DNA from 4 places in the Rossellomorea yichunensis genome. Region 2 is predicted to be linked to each of the others. Evidence: riboswitches for the same ligand, from Rfam matches in the RefSeq annotation. Region 2 holds a riboswitch; each other region holds the start of a gene.

Region 1 (4,217 bases), on a different contig from region 2:
TCCACATGCTGTCAACCCGATTGTCAACATGCTTATGAGCATCACGGCAAAGCCGCTACGAAGCCATTTTTTCATTCAATATTCCTCCTTTAAGCTTTGTGAAACTCGTTTATCGATAGAATGGGGATGAGTGCATCTCTCTTTGCCTTGTTTATCTTTCCATATTAAAAGGGTAGGATGGTCATAAAGGCAGCGTCTTGTATCTTATCTTGATGATGAGATTTGCTAAAATATCCTATGTAGAGTACAAAAAATGTGTGAATACCCAATGCACGGTTTGAAAGGAAGAGAATATGAAAAACGGAACGATCGTGAAGAAAACATTGTTTCCTTCACCTAATCCTCGTGTTGAACTATATGAAATCACCTATTTATCCTCTGGTTTACGGGTAAAGGGGTTATTGGCTGAACCTGCCGGGACAGGGAAGTACGATGGGTTCCTTTATTTGAGAGGTGGGATCAAAGGTGTCGGCATGGTTCGGCCGGCGAGAATCGCTCAATTTGCTTCTCACGGATTCATTGTTTTTGCTCCCTATTACCGAGGTAACCTTGGAGGAGAGGGAAATGAAGATTTTGCGGGGGATGATCGTGAAGACGCCATTTCGGGTGTTGAATTGCTTAAACATTATCACAGAGTGGTCCCTAACCGGATCCATGTGTTTGGCTTTTCCCGTGGTGGGGTCATGGCGCTAATGACAGGCATCGAGCAGAGGGACGTCACATCCGTTGTTACATGGGGAGGCGTATCGGATATGTTCTTAACATATGAAGAACGTAAGGATCTCAGGAGAATGATGAAACGAGTCATAGGGGGAAGTCCCAATAAAGTACCGGAACGATACGAATGGCGTACCCCACTGTACGAATTAGAAAACCTTGAAGCTCCCGTATTGATCATTCACGGTGAAAAGGATCAGAACGTTTCAGTTGAGCATGCATATAGATTAGAAAAAAGACTGAAAGAGTTGGAGAAATCTGTTTCGTCCCGATACTTCAAAGAGTTTACGCATTATTTTCCACCACGAAAGAATCAACAAATCGTCTCCATGCTATGCACATGGATGAAAAATCAATAGACAGTGGTGTATTAAATAAAAGGCTCTTTTATGATCAAAGCTTGTAGCTATCATAATGAAGAAAGTAATAGTTGATTTCCGTTCCAGGATGCTCGCTTTCCGCGGGGCTGGCGGTGAGCCTCCTCGGCTTCGCCTTCGGGGTCTCACCTGTCCAGCTATTCCCGCAGGAGTCGAGCTTCCTTCCGCTCCAATCAACTTTCTAAGCATGTTTCTTTGAGAAAAAACAAAAACTTTTAGTAAACAACCCCTTTAAGGTGGAGGTAAATGATTTATAGAAGAATTCTGTTTTCTAATTAGATTGTTTTACGCTTTGTAGCTCTGTCACGAAAAATCTCTTGAAGATGGTGAGGGGAACTGCGTAGACTCCTGCGGAAGTACGGGCGTGCCGAGACCCCGTTCGGCTAAGCTGAGGAGGCTCGGCCGAACGCTAGCTGCAAGCGAAGCAGTTCCCCTCACCATCCAGCACATACTAATTGACAGAGCCTAGGCAGTTCTTATGTTAAAATAGGGCAAATAAAAAAAGGATTGAGGTCAAGCGAAATGGGCATGGGCTTGGAATTAAACACGATGATTGTGACAAAAGGAAAAGAAGTAAGGAAAGAAGAGAATCTGTTCGAGCTCCAAAAAGGTGGATATCGTCTTTATCCTATGCATATTCCGATAGATGTCAGAAAAACGAAACATAGTGATCCCAGTGGTTATGGAAGAATCGAAAAGATGGAGTGGACAGATGAGAAAACGACGATCCTTTATCGGTTGATTTCCTTGAATTCCACGAACTAAATAAAGGAGGGCTGTAAACATTCGCTTACAGCCCTCCTTTTATTGTATTTCCTCATATAAAATATAGCGATTATTCTCTGTCTGGGCGATCAGGTAGTTGCTGTGATCCTTCACGCTATAGATGGGTGTTCCTTTTTTCAGTGTATTTGCCGTGAAGTCATTAACAGGGTGATATTCACTATCAATCTTTTCTTTAATAGCCCCGAGCTTTTCATCCAGGACCAGCTTCTTCTCCTCAGAGACCTTCACATATTCCTTCTTGTTCACTACCATCATATCCCCGTATCCACATAATTCATAGGATGCAGGTTCTTTGTCGCCGCATGCACTTAATAAGAATACGCATAATATCAAAACAACCAATCGCTTCATGTTTTTCCTCCTTATCATTTCTTTACATACTCAAAAGATATTCAAGCTTGTACGTCAACATGTTTGTTTTTTTATTCAAAACTACATCAACTTTGAAATGGATATAGTGGTATAATGTTCCTTAAGTGAATAAACCCACGCAGAAATTAGGTGCTGATCTTTAGCATAAAGGGAATTCGGTGTGAATCCGAAGCTGTTTCCGCAACTGTAAGTGCTGACGAAATAAGAAGAACACCACTATTTGATCATTCAGATGGGAAGGTTCTTAGAGTAGGCTGACGCACGAGCCAGGATACCTGCCTTTTTTCCATCGTATTATACTCTTCGGAAGTTAAGGGTATGGTGCGGCTTTTTAGCATCTCTATTTTCATATGGATGACAACTGCCGGCCAATATTCTTGGGTGGTTTTTTTGTGTTTATGTACCCTCCCGGAAGATACGATAGGTGTTTCACAAACATCATTCAGAAAGGAGGAACTTACATATGGCAAATGATTTCCGCTACTTATGTTATCCCTATATGCGAGAGTCTGTTTCAACTGTAGATTTTGAGATCCGGACCGATTCACTGTCGACTAAAATCGGACTCGCGTCATCAATGACGGAACACTTACCAAAAGTGCACGACGATTTATTATATTTAGCTGAGATGGCGTACCATCTCAATGGCTCGGTGAGGGGAATGACGGCCATCATGGAAGAGGACTTGAATAAATTGAGCCAAATGTATGATCGTTATGTGTCGGAAGTCGAGGATCGTATCCAAACCTTTGTCCTTCCGCAAGGCTGTACAGCCGCATGTACGCTTCATACCTGTCGCAGTGAAGCGAAAAAGTCCGTCCGTGCCTTACATAAAGTCAGTACTGAGATGAAAGTGGAAAATATTTTATTTAAATACGCTCATTTACTGGCAAATGTCCTGTTTGTGATGGCTGTGTATGTGAATAAATGTGAAGGGATTGAAGAAATTCCTTTTGTGAGTAAATCGTATAGCGACAAAATATAGAAAAGCGGGGAAGATGAAATATGAAAAAATCATGGTTAAATAGTTTACTATTATCAATCATCCTGGTTGTTTTCGCAGGGTGCAGCAATGGGGAAGAAGTAACATCCACAAAGGAAGTCAAGCCTGAAAAGGAGTCTTATTCTGTGACCGATGACAGGGGAGAAGAAATTAGCTTTGAGAAAGTGCCGGAAACCGTTATTTCCTTACAGCCGAGTAACACAGAGATTCTCTTTGCCATAGGAGCCGGAGATAAGGTAATCGGGGCAACTGAATACGACAACTATCCTGAAGAAGCGAAGGAGATTAAAAGAGTGTCGGATTCCATGACGGTCAATGCTGAAGAGGTCATTGCACTAAAGCCGGAAGTTGTCATTGCTTATACCACTGGAGACGATGCCGGAGTGAAGCAGCTTGAAGAGGCGGGATTAAACGTATTCGTCATTCAATCTGCCCAAACCTTTGAAGATGTTTATGGGGATATTGAACAAATTGCAACGGTAATGGGAGTAGAGAAGAAGGGGAACGAATTGGTAGACGGCATCAAGCAACAGATTTCGGATGTGAAAGATAAAGTAAGCACGCTAAAGGAAAAAGAACAAGTATATTTTGAAATCAGTCCATCTCCTGATATCTATACAGCTGGAGCAGAAACATTTCAGCAGGAAATACTGGAAACGGCCGGGGTCGAGAATATCTTTGTAGATCAAAAAGGCTGGGTGAAAGTAGGAGAAGAAGAAATCATTAAACGTAATCCTAATATGATTTTGACGACAGTGGGGTATGTCGACGAGCCGACAGCTGAAATCAAGTCACGGGAAAGCTGGAAAGATGTAAAAGCAGTGAAAAATGGCCAGGTCTATTTCTTGGATTCAGACATTATGTCAAGACCGGGCCCACGTATTGGAGAAGCCGTTGAGCTTACAGCCAAAACGGTGTATCCGGAATTGTTTTCTGAATAAGATTGAATGTGAGATGGGGAA
Region 2 (4,217 bases):
AGTGGTTATGGACGACCTCCTGCTGTGCCAAAATGATCATCAATGCATTGAGGCTGGAATCCGTCAGGTAGTCAGCCACTTTACCGGCGTAATCTGTCTGCACACTATCAAGGAGAGCCAGTAAGCCGATAATTTTCAAAAAGGACTCCTGCTCACTTGATGAAAGAGTAGGAAACTGCTTGATATCCTTTGCCATATTGATCTCAAAAGGCGTCCAGAAATTCCCCAGCATTCTCTTATACTTTGGATATGCCCAAGAGAACCTGACATCATCCCAGTTTAATATATTCGAACTTTGTCCATTTACAATTCCAGTAGATTTATTTGGTGCCTCAGAATCTATTAAGATTCGCTGCTTTAATCCATTCATGTTATCATCTTCCTCCCAGTCAGCTATGGCAGCTTTCACATTCATCGAAATTTGAAACTGATGTCGATCTCACATAGTAAGTCGTTTTCAATCCTGACTTCCATGCATCTAAATGAAGAGACAGCAACTCTATCGCCTTGATATCATTCCGCACATACAAGTTAAAAGATATTCCTTGATCTATATGTCGCTGTCTTTTCTCATTCTGTTTAATACTCCAGTGTTGATCTACGTTATAAGCCGTTTTGTAATACCAGGTCGTCTTTGGTGATAAATCAGGTGCTGTAACAGGAATCTTATAGTCTTTCTTTTCTTCCGAGTACTCTAATCTGAATAAAGGATCAATACTTGCTGTAGAACCGGCTATGATCGAAGTGGATGAATTGGGCGCAACGGCCATTAAATATCCGTTTCTGATTCCTCCTGAAGAGACATCATCCCTGAGTGAATCCCATCTCGGTCCGGAATATCCTTTCTTTGAAAAATACTCTCCAGTCGACCAGTCTGAGCCGCTGTAATATGGATAGGAGCCCTTTTCTTCCGCTAATTCATGACTGGCTTTGATCGTGTAATAAGCAACATCCTCGTACAGTGAATCACAATAATCAACTGCTTCATCGCTCTCCCATTTCAAACCTTTCAATGCAAGGAGATGATGCCATCCAAAGGTTCCTAATCCAACCCCTCTATAGCGCATGTTTGTCAGTTGGGCTTGCAGGACTGGAAGTTTATTAATATCAATGACATTATCAAGCAATCTCACTCCTATGGACACGACCCTTTCAAGCTCATCATCCATGATCGTTTTGGCTAAAGAAACAGATGCCAGATTACAGACGACATAATCCCCGGGAGATTTATAGGTAATGATTTTCCCGTCCTTTATGACCTCTTCTTCCATGACCGTCGCACTCATATTCTGGGAGATTTCCGTACATAAATTACTACAGTAAATCATTCCCTTATGCCCATTGGCATTTAGCCGATTGACAGTATCGCGGTAAAACATGTAGGGCGTTCCCGTTTCGAGCTGGGAAATCATGATCCTCTTGAAAATTTCAATCGCCGGAACCTCTTCCCTGGAAAGGCCGGGACATTCTACACACTCCCAATACTTATCTCTGAACGAACCTTCTCCTTCACGCTCATCAAAGAAATCTTCCAGGGAATATCCCATGACCATCCTCACTTCATGAGGATCAAATAGATACCAATCCCCTCTCTTTTCCACTTGTTCCATGAATAAATCCGGTAAGCTGACTCCAGTGAAAAGATCATGAGTTCGCTGCCTTTCATCACCATTATTTAAGCGTGTATCAAGAAAAGGAAAAATATCCTTATGCCATACATCCAAATAAACAGCTATCGCTCCTTGACGTTGACCTAATTGATCAACGGATACTGCTGTGTTATTTAATTGCTTCATCCATGGAATAACACCTGAACTTACTCCCTTGAAGCCTTTGATATTACTTCCCCTGCTCCGGACCTTCCCCAGATAAATACCGAGACCGCCACCGTTTTTACTTAGTGTGGAAACATCTGTATTACTGTCATAAATACTTCTTAAATCATCGGCTACCGTATCAATAAAGCAGCTGGATAACTGACCATGGCTTTTGCCGGCGTTAGCAAACGTAGGAGTTGCTACCGTCATATACAAATTAGACAGGGCCCAATAAGCTTCTTCAATAAGCGACAGTCGCTTATCACGGGGTTCGTTCATAAAGAGTGTCATGGCGATGATCAGAAATCGTTCCTGAGGTAATTCAAGGATTTCACCATCATGGGATTTAGTTAAATACCGCTCTGATAATGTGACGATCCCTATGTACGTAAACAGATGGTCTTTAGATGAATCCATGATCCTCCCCAAATAGTCAATTTCATCTTTGCTATATGATTCCAATAGTGCTGGCTTATATAGTTTCCTTTCCGTCAATTCTTGTATTAATTCATAAAGGGAACTGTACAACAGGCTTTCTTCCACTCCCCTTGAATAAGCGATCGTACGATAGAGTTTCATTAAATATAATTCTGCTGCCACATACGTCCAATCAGGTTCATGGGCAGAGATACGTTCAACTGCAGTGAGGATCATGAAATGATAAAGCTTTTCTTTGCTCAATTCAGATTGACCCTCTGTATACTTAAAAGTCTTTTCATCGAATTCTTTAAAATGAAGTTGTGGAAAGCGACTGTGGAGATTTGTAAGAACCGCTTTTGCTTCCATTGTGATCCATTGATCTTTTGATACGATTGACATCATCATTCCTCCCAAATTTATACAGTGTGGGAAGGATTCAAAAAAAGCCCATCCTATTAATCGGATGGGCTTTATGTACGAAAGATATATGAATAGACTAAAGGGCCTATTCCAATCCTCGCTTTATCCTCCCAATTCCCGAAGAAGATAACACGTGATAAACAAGGCAGGTCTCCTGACTCGTGCTTCGCCCTACTCTAAGGCCTTCCCATCGTATATGACAGTGGCAGTTCCTTATTTCGTCAGCACTTACAGTTGCGGGGACAGCTCCGGAGTCACACCGGATTCCCTTTTAAGTCCATTCAGACACCCTATTCACAGGTTATAATCAATATATAGTTTAAATAATTTAACAGAACACAAAATGTTGTGTTCTGTATCATCATAAACGATTAAAAACGAATTTACAAGTGAAACTATTCACTTTGTTTAGAAGGTGAAATCTTCTAATAGTATCACTCTATTCCCCTCTTAAAGTCAAGAGATGTAACATGTTGAACGAAAGGAAGGAAAACCCTTCCTTTGAAATATGCTTATAATTATTATTTTTCATGAAAAGACAAGAAGAATATTGAATACTGCCTTCAAAAGGACACTAGTCAGCCGACACCTCCCTAAATGTTAGTTGAAGAAAATGGAGCCACTCTCTATAATTCAAATAGAAGGTTGTTTGACAGTATTCTTTGGTCCCCAATATTTTTTATAGGCTGTTTAAATGGAGGAAAAGATCTCGATTTAAACAGCCTCTTTTTTTAGAAACCAGTTGAAAGTCTTTTTACATTATCATTTCTGTACGGCAGTTGATAGTCGAATGTAACCGTATACATAATAGTGAAAAAGGGACCATATTGGTAATTCACTGTATTTCAACCTCATTACAATCTATACTTTTTGGTTTAAATACTTTCTTTTTACGGGCTTTTCCTTTAAAATGCGCATTAAGTGATTTTTTTGAAATCACACCTTACTTCTGAAAGGAGTCTATTATGAAAAAAATATTTACGACTTTACTATTAGCTTTATTAACGATTGGACTAGCCGCTTGCGGTTCGAACGAGGAGAGCCAAAAACAAGCTGACGATAAAGCGAAAACAGAAGAAAAAAGCGATGGACAGGCTCAGGAAGAGCAAGCGAAGCAAATGGAAGAAATGCAGAAGAAAATGGATGAGCAAAAGATTGAAAAAGACAAGATCGTTGCCATTGTAAACGACGAAAAAATTAAAGGTGAAGATTTCAATAACGTATTGACTCAATCACAAATGCAATATCAACAAATGGGTCAAGACCCAACAAGTAAAGATGCAGCAAAGAAAATCAAGGAACAAACAATTGATAGCCTGGTTGGACAAACACTTCTTATGCAGCAAGCTGATGAAAAAGGATATAAGGCATCAGAAGATGAAATCAATAAACAACTGGAAGAAGTTAAAAAGCAGTACGGCGATGACAAGAAGTTTGAAGACGCAATGAAAAAAGCCGGATTCACGATGGATGAGTTAAGAACTCAAATCGCTGAAAACATCAAATACACAAACTACGTTGAGAAAGAAATCAAAGTAGAACAAGTCTCTGAAGATGAAA
Region 3 (4,217 bases), on a different contig from region 2:
AAGCTCATGCCATTCAGTTCCTTGCCATTGAGGAACAAAACGATCACTCCAATTAAGAAAAAGGGGAATATTATCGTAATGTAATCCCACCCTCTCATGGACACGCTTCCAAGAAGCCAACCGATGATCTGTCTTAATTCCTCTCCCGTCAGGGCAATCATTAAGGATATAAAGGAACCTAAAAAAGAGCTGAAAATTATCCCTGTTAATATGATGGTTTCTACCTTCATGGTTCTTTCAACCTTCTGTGCAAACCATAATACGAGGAACACGGTTATAATCGAACAAAGAATACTGAGAAAGGGAAGCGTAAACTTCCCGATAAACGGAATGCTCCAATTAAAGAACAACGTAATAACAGCACCGACCGATGCTCCTGAAGACACACCCAATGTATATGGATCAGCCAGCGGGTTGCGCAATAGTCCTTGAAAAGAAGCTCCCGCAATTGCCAGGGAGCTGCCAACCAATAATGCCAGTAATACTCTGGGCAATCTTATGGAGTACACGATATTTGCAAACATTGGATCAATTTCTCCCGGTATAGGGAATCCAAACCATTTAGCTCCAACGATGAACAGAATATCCATCGGTGGGACAGAGACGGTTCCGATCGAAATGCCTGTAAAGAGAGCGAAAAGTAAAAACGTTACAGCCAACCCGTATGTTATCCATATTTTATTCTGCAAATAACTCCGGATAGATTGACTTTGCAATTTCCTCTACTCCTTCAACTAATCTCGGACCAGTACGTGTGACCAGATCTGAATGAACATCATGGACATCTTCATTTTTTATAGCAGTTACATCTTTCCAACCTTCTCGGCCCATCACTTGTTCTTTAGGATTTTCACTATAAAAACCATAGGTTGTAATGATGACGTCAGGATTTGAAGCGATGACCGCTTCTTGATTTACTTGGACCCATCCCTTCTGATCACTCATCACATTTTCGGCATTTACTAGTGAAAGCATTTGATCAATAAAAGTATTTTTTCCTGTCGAATATATGTCAGGGGAAGGTGAAACCTCTACATACACTTTTTTCTTTTCAGATACACCACTGACTTTTTCCTTAATGGATTCAAGATCCGCTTTCATCTCAGAAATGACAGACTCAGCTTCATCTTTCTTGCCTACCAATGTGCCGATGTTTTCCATCGTGGTGTACACTTCCTCAAAGCTATTGGCATCACGTACGATATAGACCTTTACCCCTGCACCTCGAAGCTGTTCTAACCCTTCTTCCGCCGACACAGCAGTGGACTCATGAGCAAGAACCAAATCCGGATTCAGACCGATAATCTTCTCAACGTTAAATTCCATTCCACCTATTTTTTCTTTCTCCGCCGCTTCTTTTGGATAATTATCAAAATCTGAAACACCTACGATTTCCTTATTCAATCCTAACTCGAATAAGATTTCTGTATTGCTCGGAATCAATGAAACAATATGCTTAGGTTGCTCATCCAGCGTGACTTTATTATTCAGGGCATCGTTTACTGACAAAGGAAAAGCAGATTGCCCCTGGCTGACTTCCCCGCTATCTTTATTCTTTTCAACATTTTCATTGTCAGTACCGCAAGCTGAAAGGAGTCCTAGAGATACTATTAGTACGAGAATGATTTTGAATGTGTGTTTCATACGTTTTCCTCCTGTAGATGAACTTATTCCCAGACAAAAAAACATCTCCAGTGGGACTAGAGATGCTGTGTAAAATGCATAAAAGGCTTTAAACCGTTAAATATGCACATTACACCTTTCTATCCGCGTAGATTTGGTGCGAAAGAAATCAGGCAGGTCTCCTGGCTCATGGTCATTGTTTGCTGCACCTTCCCATACCCATTGGTACAGTGGCATTCATACAGCTCACTTCCATTTACAGTGGCGGGACCGCGTTGGAATTACACCAACTTCCCTATTATGAAGCTAAAAAGTTTGCTACCGAAACTTCCGCTTCACCTAATCTCATATCGTATGTAATTATTCCGTTCAACAGAATTATACACAAGATTCTATGGATAGTGAATGAAATTTGATAAACTTTGCTGAAAATAGCAGGAATACTTCTTTTCGAATCTTTTCCCGATGCAACCTTTCGAGCTAATAGATTGTCCCCTCCATTCATTCGTGATAAAATCTTTTTCAAGCAATCGCTTTACTGCTTTAGAGGAGCACATATGGTACAGGAGGTTCAGCAATGAATGAAAAAAAAGAAATCGCTACTTTTGCAGGTGGTTGTTTTTGGTGCATGGTAAAGCCATTTGATGAATTACCGGGAATAATTGATGTCGTGTCAGGTTATTCAGGGGGCCACCTTGAAAACCCAACATATCAAGATATAAAAGAAGGAAATAGTGGACATTACGAAGCTGTTCAAATCACATTTAATCCTGATTTGTTCTCTTATGAAAGATTATTAGAGCTATACTGGCCTCAGATTGATCCAACGGATGATGGGGGACAATTCCATGACCGCGGCAATCAGTACCGGACAGCTATTTTTTATCATAATGAACACCAAAAACAATTAGCTGAAAACACAAAGAACGAAATAGTAGACAGTGGACGATTCAAGAAGCCTATCGTCACAAACATCCTTCCTGCTTCCACTTTCTATCCGGCAGAAGAATACCATCAAAAATTCTACAAGAAAAATCCAGATGAATATAAACAAGACCGGGCAAAATCAGGTCGCGATCAATTTATAGATAATCATTGGAAGAACTAAATAGTGGGATGAAAAAAGCTCCTTTCGCCAAACTAATGGCAGGAAGGAGTTTTTTGTATGAAGAAAAACGAGAAAAATACAGAAGATAAAGAGCAGGTTATCGGGTTTGAAGGCCCAGGGAAAGTCGTCAATTTCTTTGACCCCTATCCTGATGAAGATGAAGAGAATGTAAATAACTCGGATACGGTAGATAATCATTCTTCAGAAAAGCAGTAAAAACATAAAAGGTGAAGATTATTTAAATTTAACCTTCACCTTTTCATATTAACCAATGAATCGATTCACTTTCACTTGCTCATTAAGGATGAGTTCCGCTGTCAGTTGTCCTGAAAGTGAGACCATCGGCACACCTCCGCCTGGATGGGTTGAACCTCCCACGAAGTACATATTAGAGAGCACTCTGCTCTTATTCGGAATCTTGAAGCCTCCATTAAGCTTTCGGTCTGTGACAGTCCCATAGATAGAACCACCATTCGCCCCATAAAGGGTTTGAAGGTCGTTAGGAGTGAAGGTATATTCGTATTCAATATGATCCCTTAGATTGGTTACGCCCATTTTCTCCAGCTTTTCCAGTACTTGGAGTCGATAAGATTCTTTGTATTGAGTCCAATCCTCACCCTCTTTTAAAGGTGGCACATGTGTCAACACAAACAGGTTTTCTTTTCCTTCAGGAGCCTGTGTGGGATCCGATTTTGACGAGATACCAATATAAATCGTCGGATCATCAGCCAGCTTTTTCTCATCGAAGATTTGCCTGAATTCTTTTTTAGGATCCTTACTGAAAAAGAAGTTATGGTGAGCAAGATGATCATATTTACGGTCTACCCCAAGCAGCAGAACCAAACCTGAAACCGTAGGGGCATACTTGCTTAGTTCCTCGACTTCCTTAGGTGACTCATGATAATCAGCCAAAAGGGATTTGTAGCAAGGGATCGCCTCTAAATTCGATACCACGATGTCCGCCATCAACTCTTCTCCTATTTTCGTACGTATTCCTTCAGCACGGCTGCCAGTGGTAAGAATATCCTCAACTTCACAATTTAAGCGAATCTCTACCTCGAGTTCCTCCAACACCTTTGCCATTGCCTCTGCAATTTTATACATTCCGCCTTTTACGTAATGGACTCCCAGCGCCAACTGAACATGTGTAAGCTGTGACATGATGGCTGGTGCATGGTAAGGTGACGAACCGACGTACATGATCAGGAAATTAAACAGCTGCTGCAAATGCTTGTCTTTAATGAATTTACGATTCGCAGCATCCATGGATTTCATCGGATCCATTTGCAGTAATTCCTTGACCGGATGCATCGTGCGTAGGTCCTGCAAGCCATTGATGCTCTTTTTATAGAAGCTTTTCATTGTGAGCTCATACATTTTTCCACAGTAGCTTAAATAGTTAAAGAAATTATTCGCATCCTCCGTGGATGTCTTTTTCATTTCTTCTAACATTGTTGGAAGGTCCGAAGATACATCCAGGACCTTT
Region 4 (4,217 bases), on a different contig from region 2:
AAAAATGACAAAAGGAAAACTCCTTTTATCATTTGTAGCAGTATTACTCTAGTTCATAATAACTGATTTCATTTGACATCTTATCGGATGCAAGTCTGAATCCTTTCTCTGTTTGCCCAGTTTTCACATAATATAAAAATAGTTGTCTTTCATAATGCTGATACATCAACTGGCTCCCCGTTTTTTTGAAGTGGGGGAGAGCTGTACTTTCAATATATTCATATAGTTCTTTTTCATCCTCATTTATGGTAAGTAAGTAAATCTCAAAGAATACATGACTTGGATCCCGGTGCTGAGTGGCCATATTCAGTCCTTTTGTCGCTAAGTGATTGAGTTCCCGTGAAGATAGTAGATTCCCTTTCATGCAAGCAAGTATATATCCGCTGAGCGTAACTAAATAATTTGATGCCGGCGTTTCGTCATTGATAAGATTTAATGCTTCTTCATAGGATACCTTTGATTCAGAATATCGTTTTCTCCTAAAATATTCGAATCCAAGGTTATTATGTATCTTATGCGCCCGATCGTTTGAATTGACTGATTCACAGACTCTGAGGAGCTTATCGTACTGTTGTTTTGTTTCTTCCATATCAAAGGGTTCCTTGGCATTCAATTGGATTAAAATTAAGGTTTCCGAATCGATGACCCTAAGGATATTCAATGTTTTCTGGAAAAATTGCAAAGCTTTTTGCCCATAATAATAGGCAAAGGTGTTTGAATGAATGGAATGATATGCTAATGCCAAATGGAAATAATATTCGGAGTTGGGATATTCATCGTCAATCTGTTTCAATACATGTATGCAAGTGTTAAATTGTCTTGTTGAATGATAGTAAATCCCTTTGACATGAAGCAATAAATTTTGTTCAAAAGGGGATAGAGAATAGTTTTTATTTTCGAACATGCCCAGGATTTCCTTGGTTTTTCCATGATTGTTCAAAAATAAATAATATCTTGCCAGAAAAAGGTTGTATTGAATGATGAAGTCAGATAAAAACCTTAAAGGTTCCTTTTCAATTTCACCTTTAAGTTGATGGATGTCATTGGTTCGAATCATAATAATCGCATCGTTCCATTCTGATAGTTTAGCCTGTAAGGAATGGTAGCGGGAACGTTCAACATCCATATTGATTCCAAGCTTCCTTGCAAGTAAATCAGTAATTTCACTGGAATACTCTGTGATGCCTCTTTCGATTTTACTAAGATGTGTGGTGGAACAGATACCCTGAGCAAGCTGTTCCTGAGTCAATCCTGAATCTTCACGATGAAATTTAATTAATTTACCTTCGATCATAGTACACCCCGAGTGAACAGTTTATTTATCATTATAGGGAAATATCTTTGTTTGTTCTATAGATGGGGGACAAGACGGAGGTCTGAAGGCAAAAACATCCAAATCCAATGGAATCTGCTTTACTATACTGATTTTCTCTTTTCTGCATCCAGCTCATTCAGGACTTCTATCCTTTCGACAAAACGATAAACTGGATAGATGATTCCTGGAATGGAAGAAAGGATCGCGGGATAATAATCTCCAAAGTTACACTCAGAGCTTAGAAAACTCTGAGTGTTTTTGTTATATTAGTTAGTCAGTGAATCAGGGATTGTTTATAAGATAAGCGCGCGATTCTTTCTATGCTCTTTTCGCAAAGGAGCCGTTTTGAATAGTCTCGTTTCTTCTTCCGTTTGAGGAATGACCTTTGGTACCGGCTTCGGTTTTCCATCTTCATCAACGGCGACCATTGTCAGGAATGATTCCGTCGTCAAGGTTTTGACACTCGTTACGAGATTCGTAGAGTACACCTTTACATACACTTCCATTGATGTTCTGCCGGTGGAAGTGACGTATGCCTCAAGGCTTAGAGCATCGCCGACCGTGGCGGATGATAAGAAGTCGACGGAGTCAATCGATGCCGTGACGACGACTGAACTGGAATGTTTCATGGCGGATAGGGCCGCAATCTCATCAATATAGGATAAAACCTTTCCTCCAAAGATGGTCTGCATATGATTGGTGTCAGGCGGCAATACCAATTTTGTTTGTATGGTTCGTGAACGTTCGACTGAATAGGCTTGTTCCATTTTCTCATCTCCCTGTTTGTATTATGAAACAAAAAAGCATCTCCTTTTGAAAAAGAAGATGCGGCTATTCCAGGCGAACGTTCAGAGTACAACGATTCCTCTTGTGACGTCTCATTAGCGCAACACCCTCCTATCTCCCGTAGGAACTTCTGTGTTCTTCCCATTTGGCAGGTCTCCTGGCTCAGCGTCAACGATTTCGTATTCCTTCCCATTTCAATCCGAAACAGTGGATCCATACGAATTCTCAGCCTTACAGTGGCGGGACCGCGTTGGACTTTCACCAACTTCCCTTTTAAGAAAATGAATTAAAGGTCATCTTCACCAATGAGCAATGATTAAATTGTGAACGCTTTTATTTTATCATAACCCTTAGTGAGTGAGGAGAAGGATTATGGTAAAATTTATAAACAAGTGCTTTTCAAAAAGGTAGTGAGGTCTGAAAAATGCCACAAGACAAAATACAAAGAAACCAAATCGATAAAGTAGTAGAGTATATCGATCAACATCTAAGCGAAGATTTATCCTTAGAACAGTTAGCCAAAGTATCAACCTATTCCCCTTATCACTTTCAGCGGTTGTTTAAAGGGCTGATCGGTGAAACACCGGCAGAAAAGGATGCGCTTGGAAAATGCAGCGCATATGCTCATTTACGAGCCACAGCTTCCTATCACACAAATTGCGTTCATATGTGGTTTTTCATCGTTATCCTATTTCACCTATTCTTTTAATACTTACTTTAAAGCTAACCCCAAAAGCTGGCGGGAAGGTGCCTATTTAGAGCGTTTTCCGCGAGAATATCTAAATAGCAAGATATCTAAACTCTTCAGCGCAAAAGCGAAAGCATCCCAGGGTGAAGAATCCTATAATGAGTTTAAATGGCTGGATTTATCGAAAGTGAAGATCGCTCATTTTCCAGAGTGTTCAACCGTCAATAGATTCCATATCGGGTCATATATCGAAGGTATTCCAGAAGCATGGCAAGATCTATACAGATGGGGAAATGCCAGAAACCTCATAGAGAAGAGTCCTTTGATATTCGGAGTTCCAAAGAGCAACCCTTATATTACCCCACCTGAAAAAAGCAGGTATGAGTGTCGCTTGGCTGTTGAAAATCAAAATGATGCGGAAGGTGAGGAACTCTATCTATTTCGAGGCAGTAAGCATGTGGTTTATGAATTCGATGAACCTGTCGACTACCGTGAAAGAGGGAAGTTAATCGAATGCTATTCTGAACTTTACAGCTATTGGTTGCCGAAAAGCGGATACAGATACCTGGGGAATCCGATTGAACTCGTGGAAATGATCAGTTTAAAAGGAACACTCGATATTGGATGTAGCATTAAAGCGATCGCTTTAGCCATTGAGCCGAATTAATGGAGGAATTGGGATGGAATTAAATGTGAATTTGCTCGCGATATTGGCGGGGGCTGTGGTGTATATGGTATACGGCGGAATTTATTATTCTATTTTACTAGGAAAGAAGGAACAGGATAGTACTGGACCGATTAAATATGCAGTGGCTGTTATTGTTGCATTTATCAGCTCACTTCTTGTTGGGATTTTTGTTCAAGCCACCGGTTCCAATGGAGTAGTCGAAGGAGCTTTGACAGGTGTACTAATTGGAATTCTTATTTCCATTGTCTACTTGAAAAATGCTTTATTTGGTCTTATGACAAAACGGATGTTTCTTATCGCGATAGGAGATCATCTCATCATATTTACCCTGTTAGGGGCCATACACGGATGGTTGTTGTAGATTGTAAGCTCGAACCTTTTAAAGGTTCGAGCTTTTTTTATATAAAATTAGGAGATTCACCTAAATTATTGAAACTTTTCTAACACTCTTCCGTAGATAGTATTGTAGCTAGCACTTTTATTTTAAATTAAATCAGATTTCATGCTGGTTAAACAAAATGTCGAGAGGGGTTGTCAGAATGCTAGGATCATTAAGTATTATCGGATTTTTCATGTTCCTTATTCCTGTTCTAGTTATTGCAGCGATTGCAGGGATTGCCTATTATTTCTGGATGAGATTTCGTTATCGTACAGCGAGATCGAACCAGGCACTGATCATTACCGGACCTAAACTGGGGGATCCTGAGAAGGAAACGAATATTTTCACCGACCAGGAAGGG

What was found. Region 2 has a riboswitch for cobalamin ahead of RSX31_RS01630 (ribonucleoside-diphosphate reductase subunit alpha). Riboswitches for the same ligand answer to the same signal wherever they lie in the genome.
Region 1: linked by a shared signal. The riboswitch ahead of RSX31_RS08090 (hypothetical protein) and the one ahead of RSX31_RS01630 (ribonucleoside-diphosphate reductase subunit alpha) in region 2 are both predicted to bind cobalamin.
Region 3: linked by a shared signal. The riboswitch ahead of RSX31_RS05330 (ABC transporter substrate-binding protein) and the one ahead of RSX31_RS01630 (ribonucleoside-diphosphate reductase subunit alpha) in region 2 are both predicted to bind cobalamin.
Region 4: linked by a shared signal. The riboswitch ahead of RSX31_RS18700 (acyl-CoA thioesterase) and the one ahead of RSX31_RS01630 (ribonucleoside-diphosphate reductase subunit alpha) in region 2 are both predicted to bind cobalamin.

What each region holds. Positions count from the first base shown of each region.
Region 1 covers NZ_JAVYAD010000003.1:31,502-35,718, forward strand. The annotation lists gene RSX31_RS08070 (ABC transporter substrate-binding protein) at 1-75, opposite strand, end outside; gene RSX31_RS08075 (alpha/beta hydrolase family protein) at 294-1,076, shown strand; gene RSX31_RS08080 (DUF2584 domain-containing protein) at 1,617-1,859, shown strand; gene RSX31_RS08085 (hypothetical protein) at 1,899-2,231, opposite strand; cobalamin riboswitch at 2,363-2,549, shown strand; gene RSX31_RS08090 (hypothetical protein) at 2,716-3,237, shown strand; gene RSX31_RS08095 (ABC transporter substrate-binding protein) at 3,258-4,196, shown strand.
Region 2 covers NZ_JAVYAD010000001.1:314,015-318,231, reverse strand. The annotation lists gene RSX31_RS01635 (ribonucleotide-diphosphate reductase subunit beta) at 1-370, opposite strand, end outside; gene RSX31_RS01630 (ribonucleoside-diphosphate reductase subunit alpha) at 390-2,603, opposite strand; cobalamin riboswitch at 2,785-2,965, opposite strand; gene RSX31_RS01625 (SurA N-terminal domain-containing protein) at 3,623-4,217, shown strand, end outside.
Region 3 covers NZ_JAVYAD010000002.1:176,616-180,832, forward strand. The annotation lists gene RSX31_RS05325 (FecCD family ABC transporter permease) at 1-716, opposite strand, end outside; gene RSX31_RS05330 (ABC transporter substrate-binding protein) at 679-1,644, opposite strand; cobalamin riboswitch at 1,779-1,977, opposite strand; gene msrA (peptide-methionine (S)-S-oxide reductase MsrA) at 2,201-2,731, shown strand; gene RSX31_RS05340 (hypothetical protein) at 2,789-2,947, shown strand; gene RSX31_RS05345 (phytoene desaturase family protein) at 2,996-4,217, opposite strand, start outside.
Region 4 covers NZ_JAVYAD010000007.1:73,434-77,650, reverse strand. The annotation lists gene RSX31_RS18705 (helix-turn-helix domain-containing protein) at 44-1,294, opposite strand; gene RSX31_RS18700 (acyl-CoA thioesterase) at 1,609-2,082, opposite strand; cobalamin riboswitch at 2,232-2,422, opposite strand; gene RSX31_RS18695 (AraC family transcriptional regulator) at 2,526-2,810, shown strand; gene RSX31_RS18690 (AraC family transcriptional regulator) at 2,698-3,456, shown strand; gene RSX31_RS18685 (DUF1761 domain-containing protein) at 3,470-3,838, shown strand; gene RSX31_RS18680 (flotillin family protein) at 4,017-4,217, shown strand, end outside.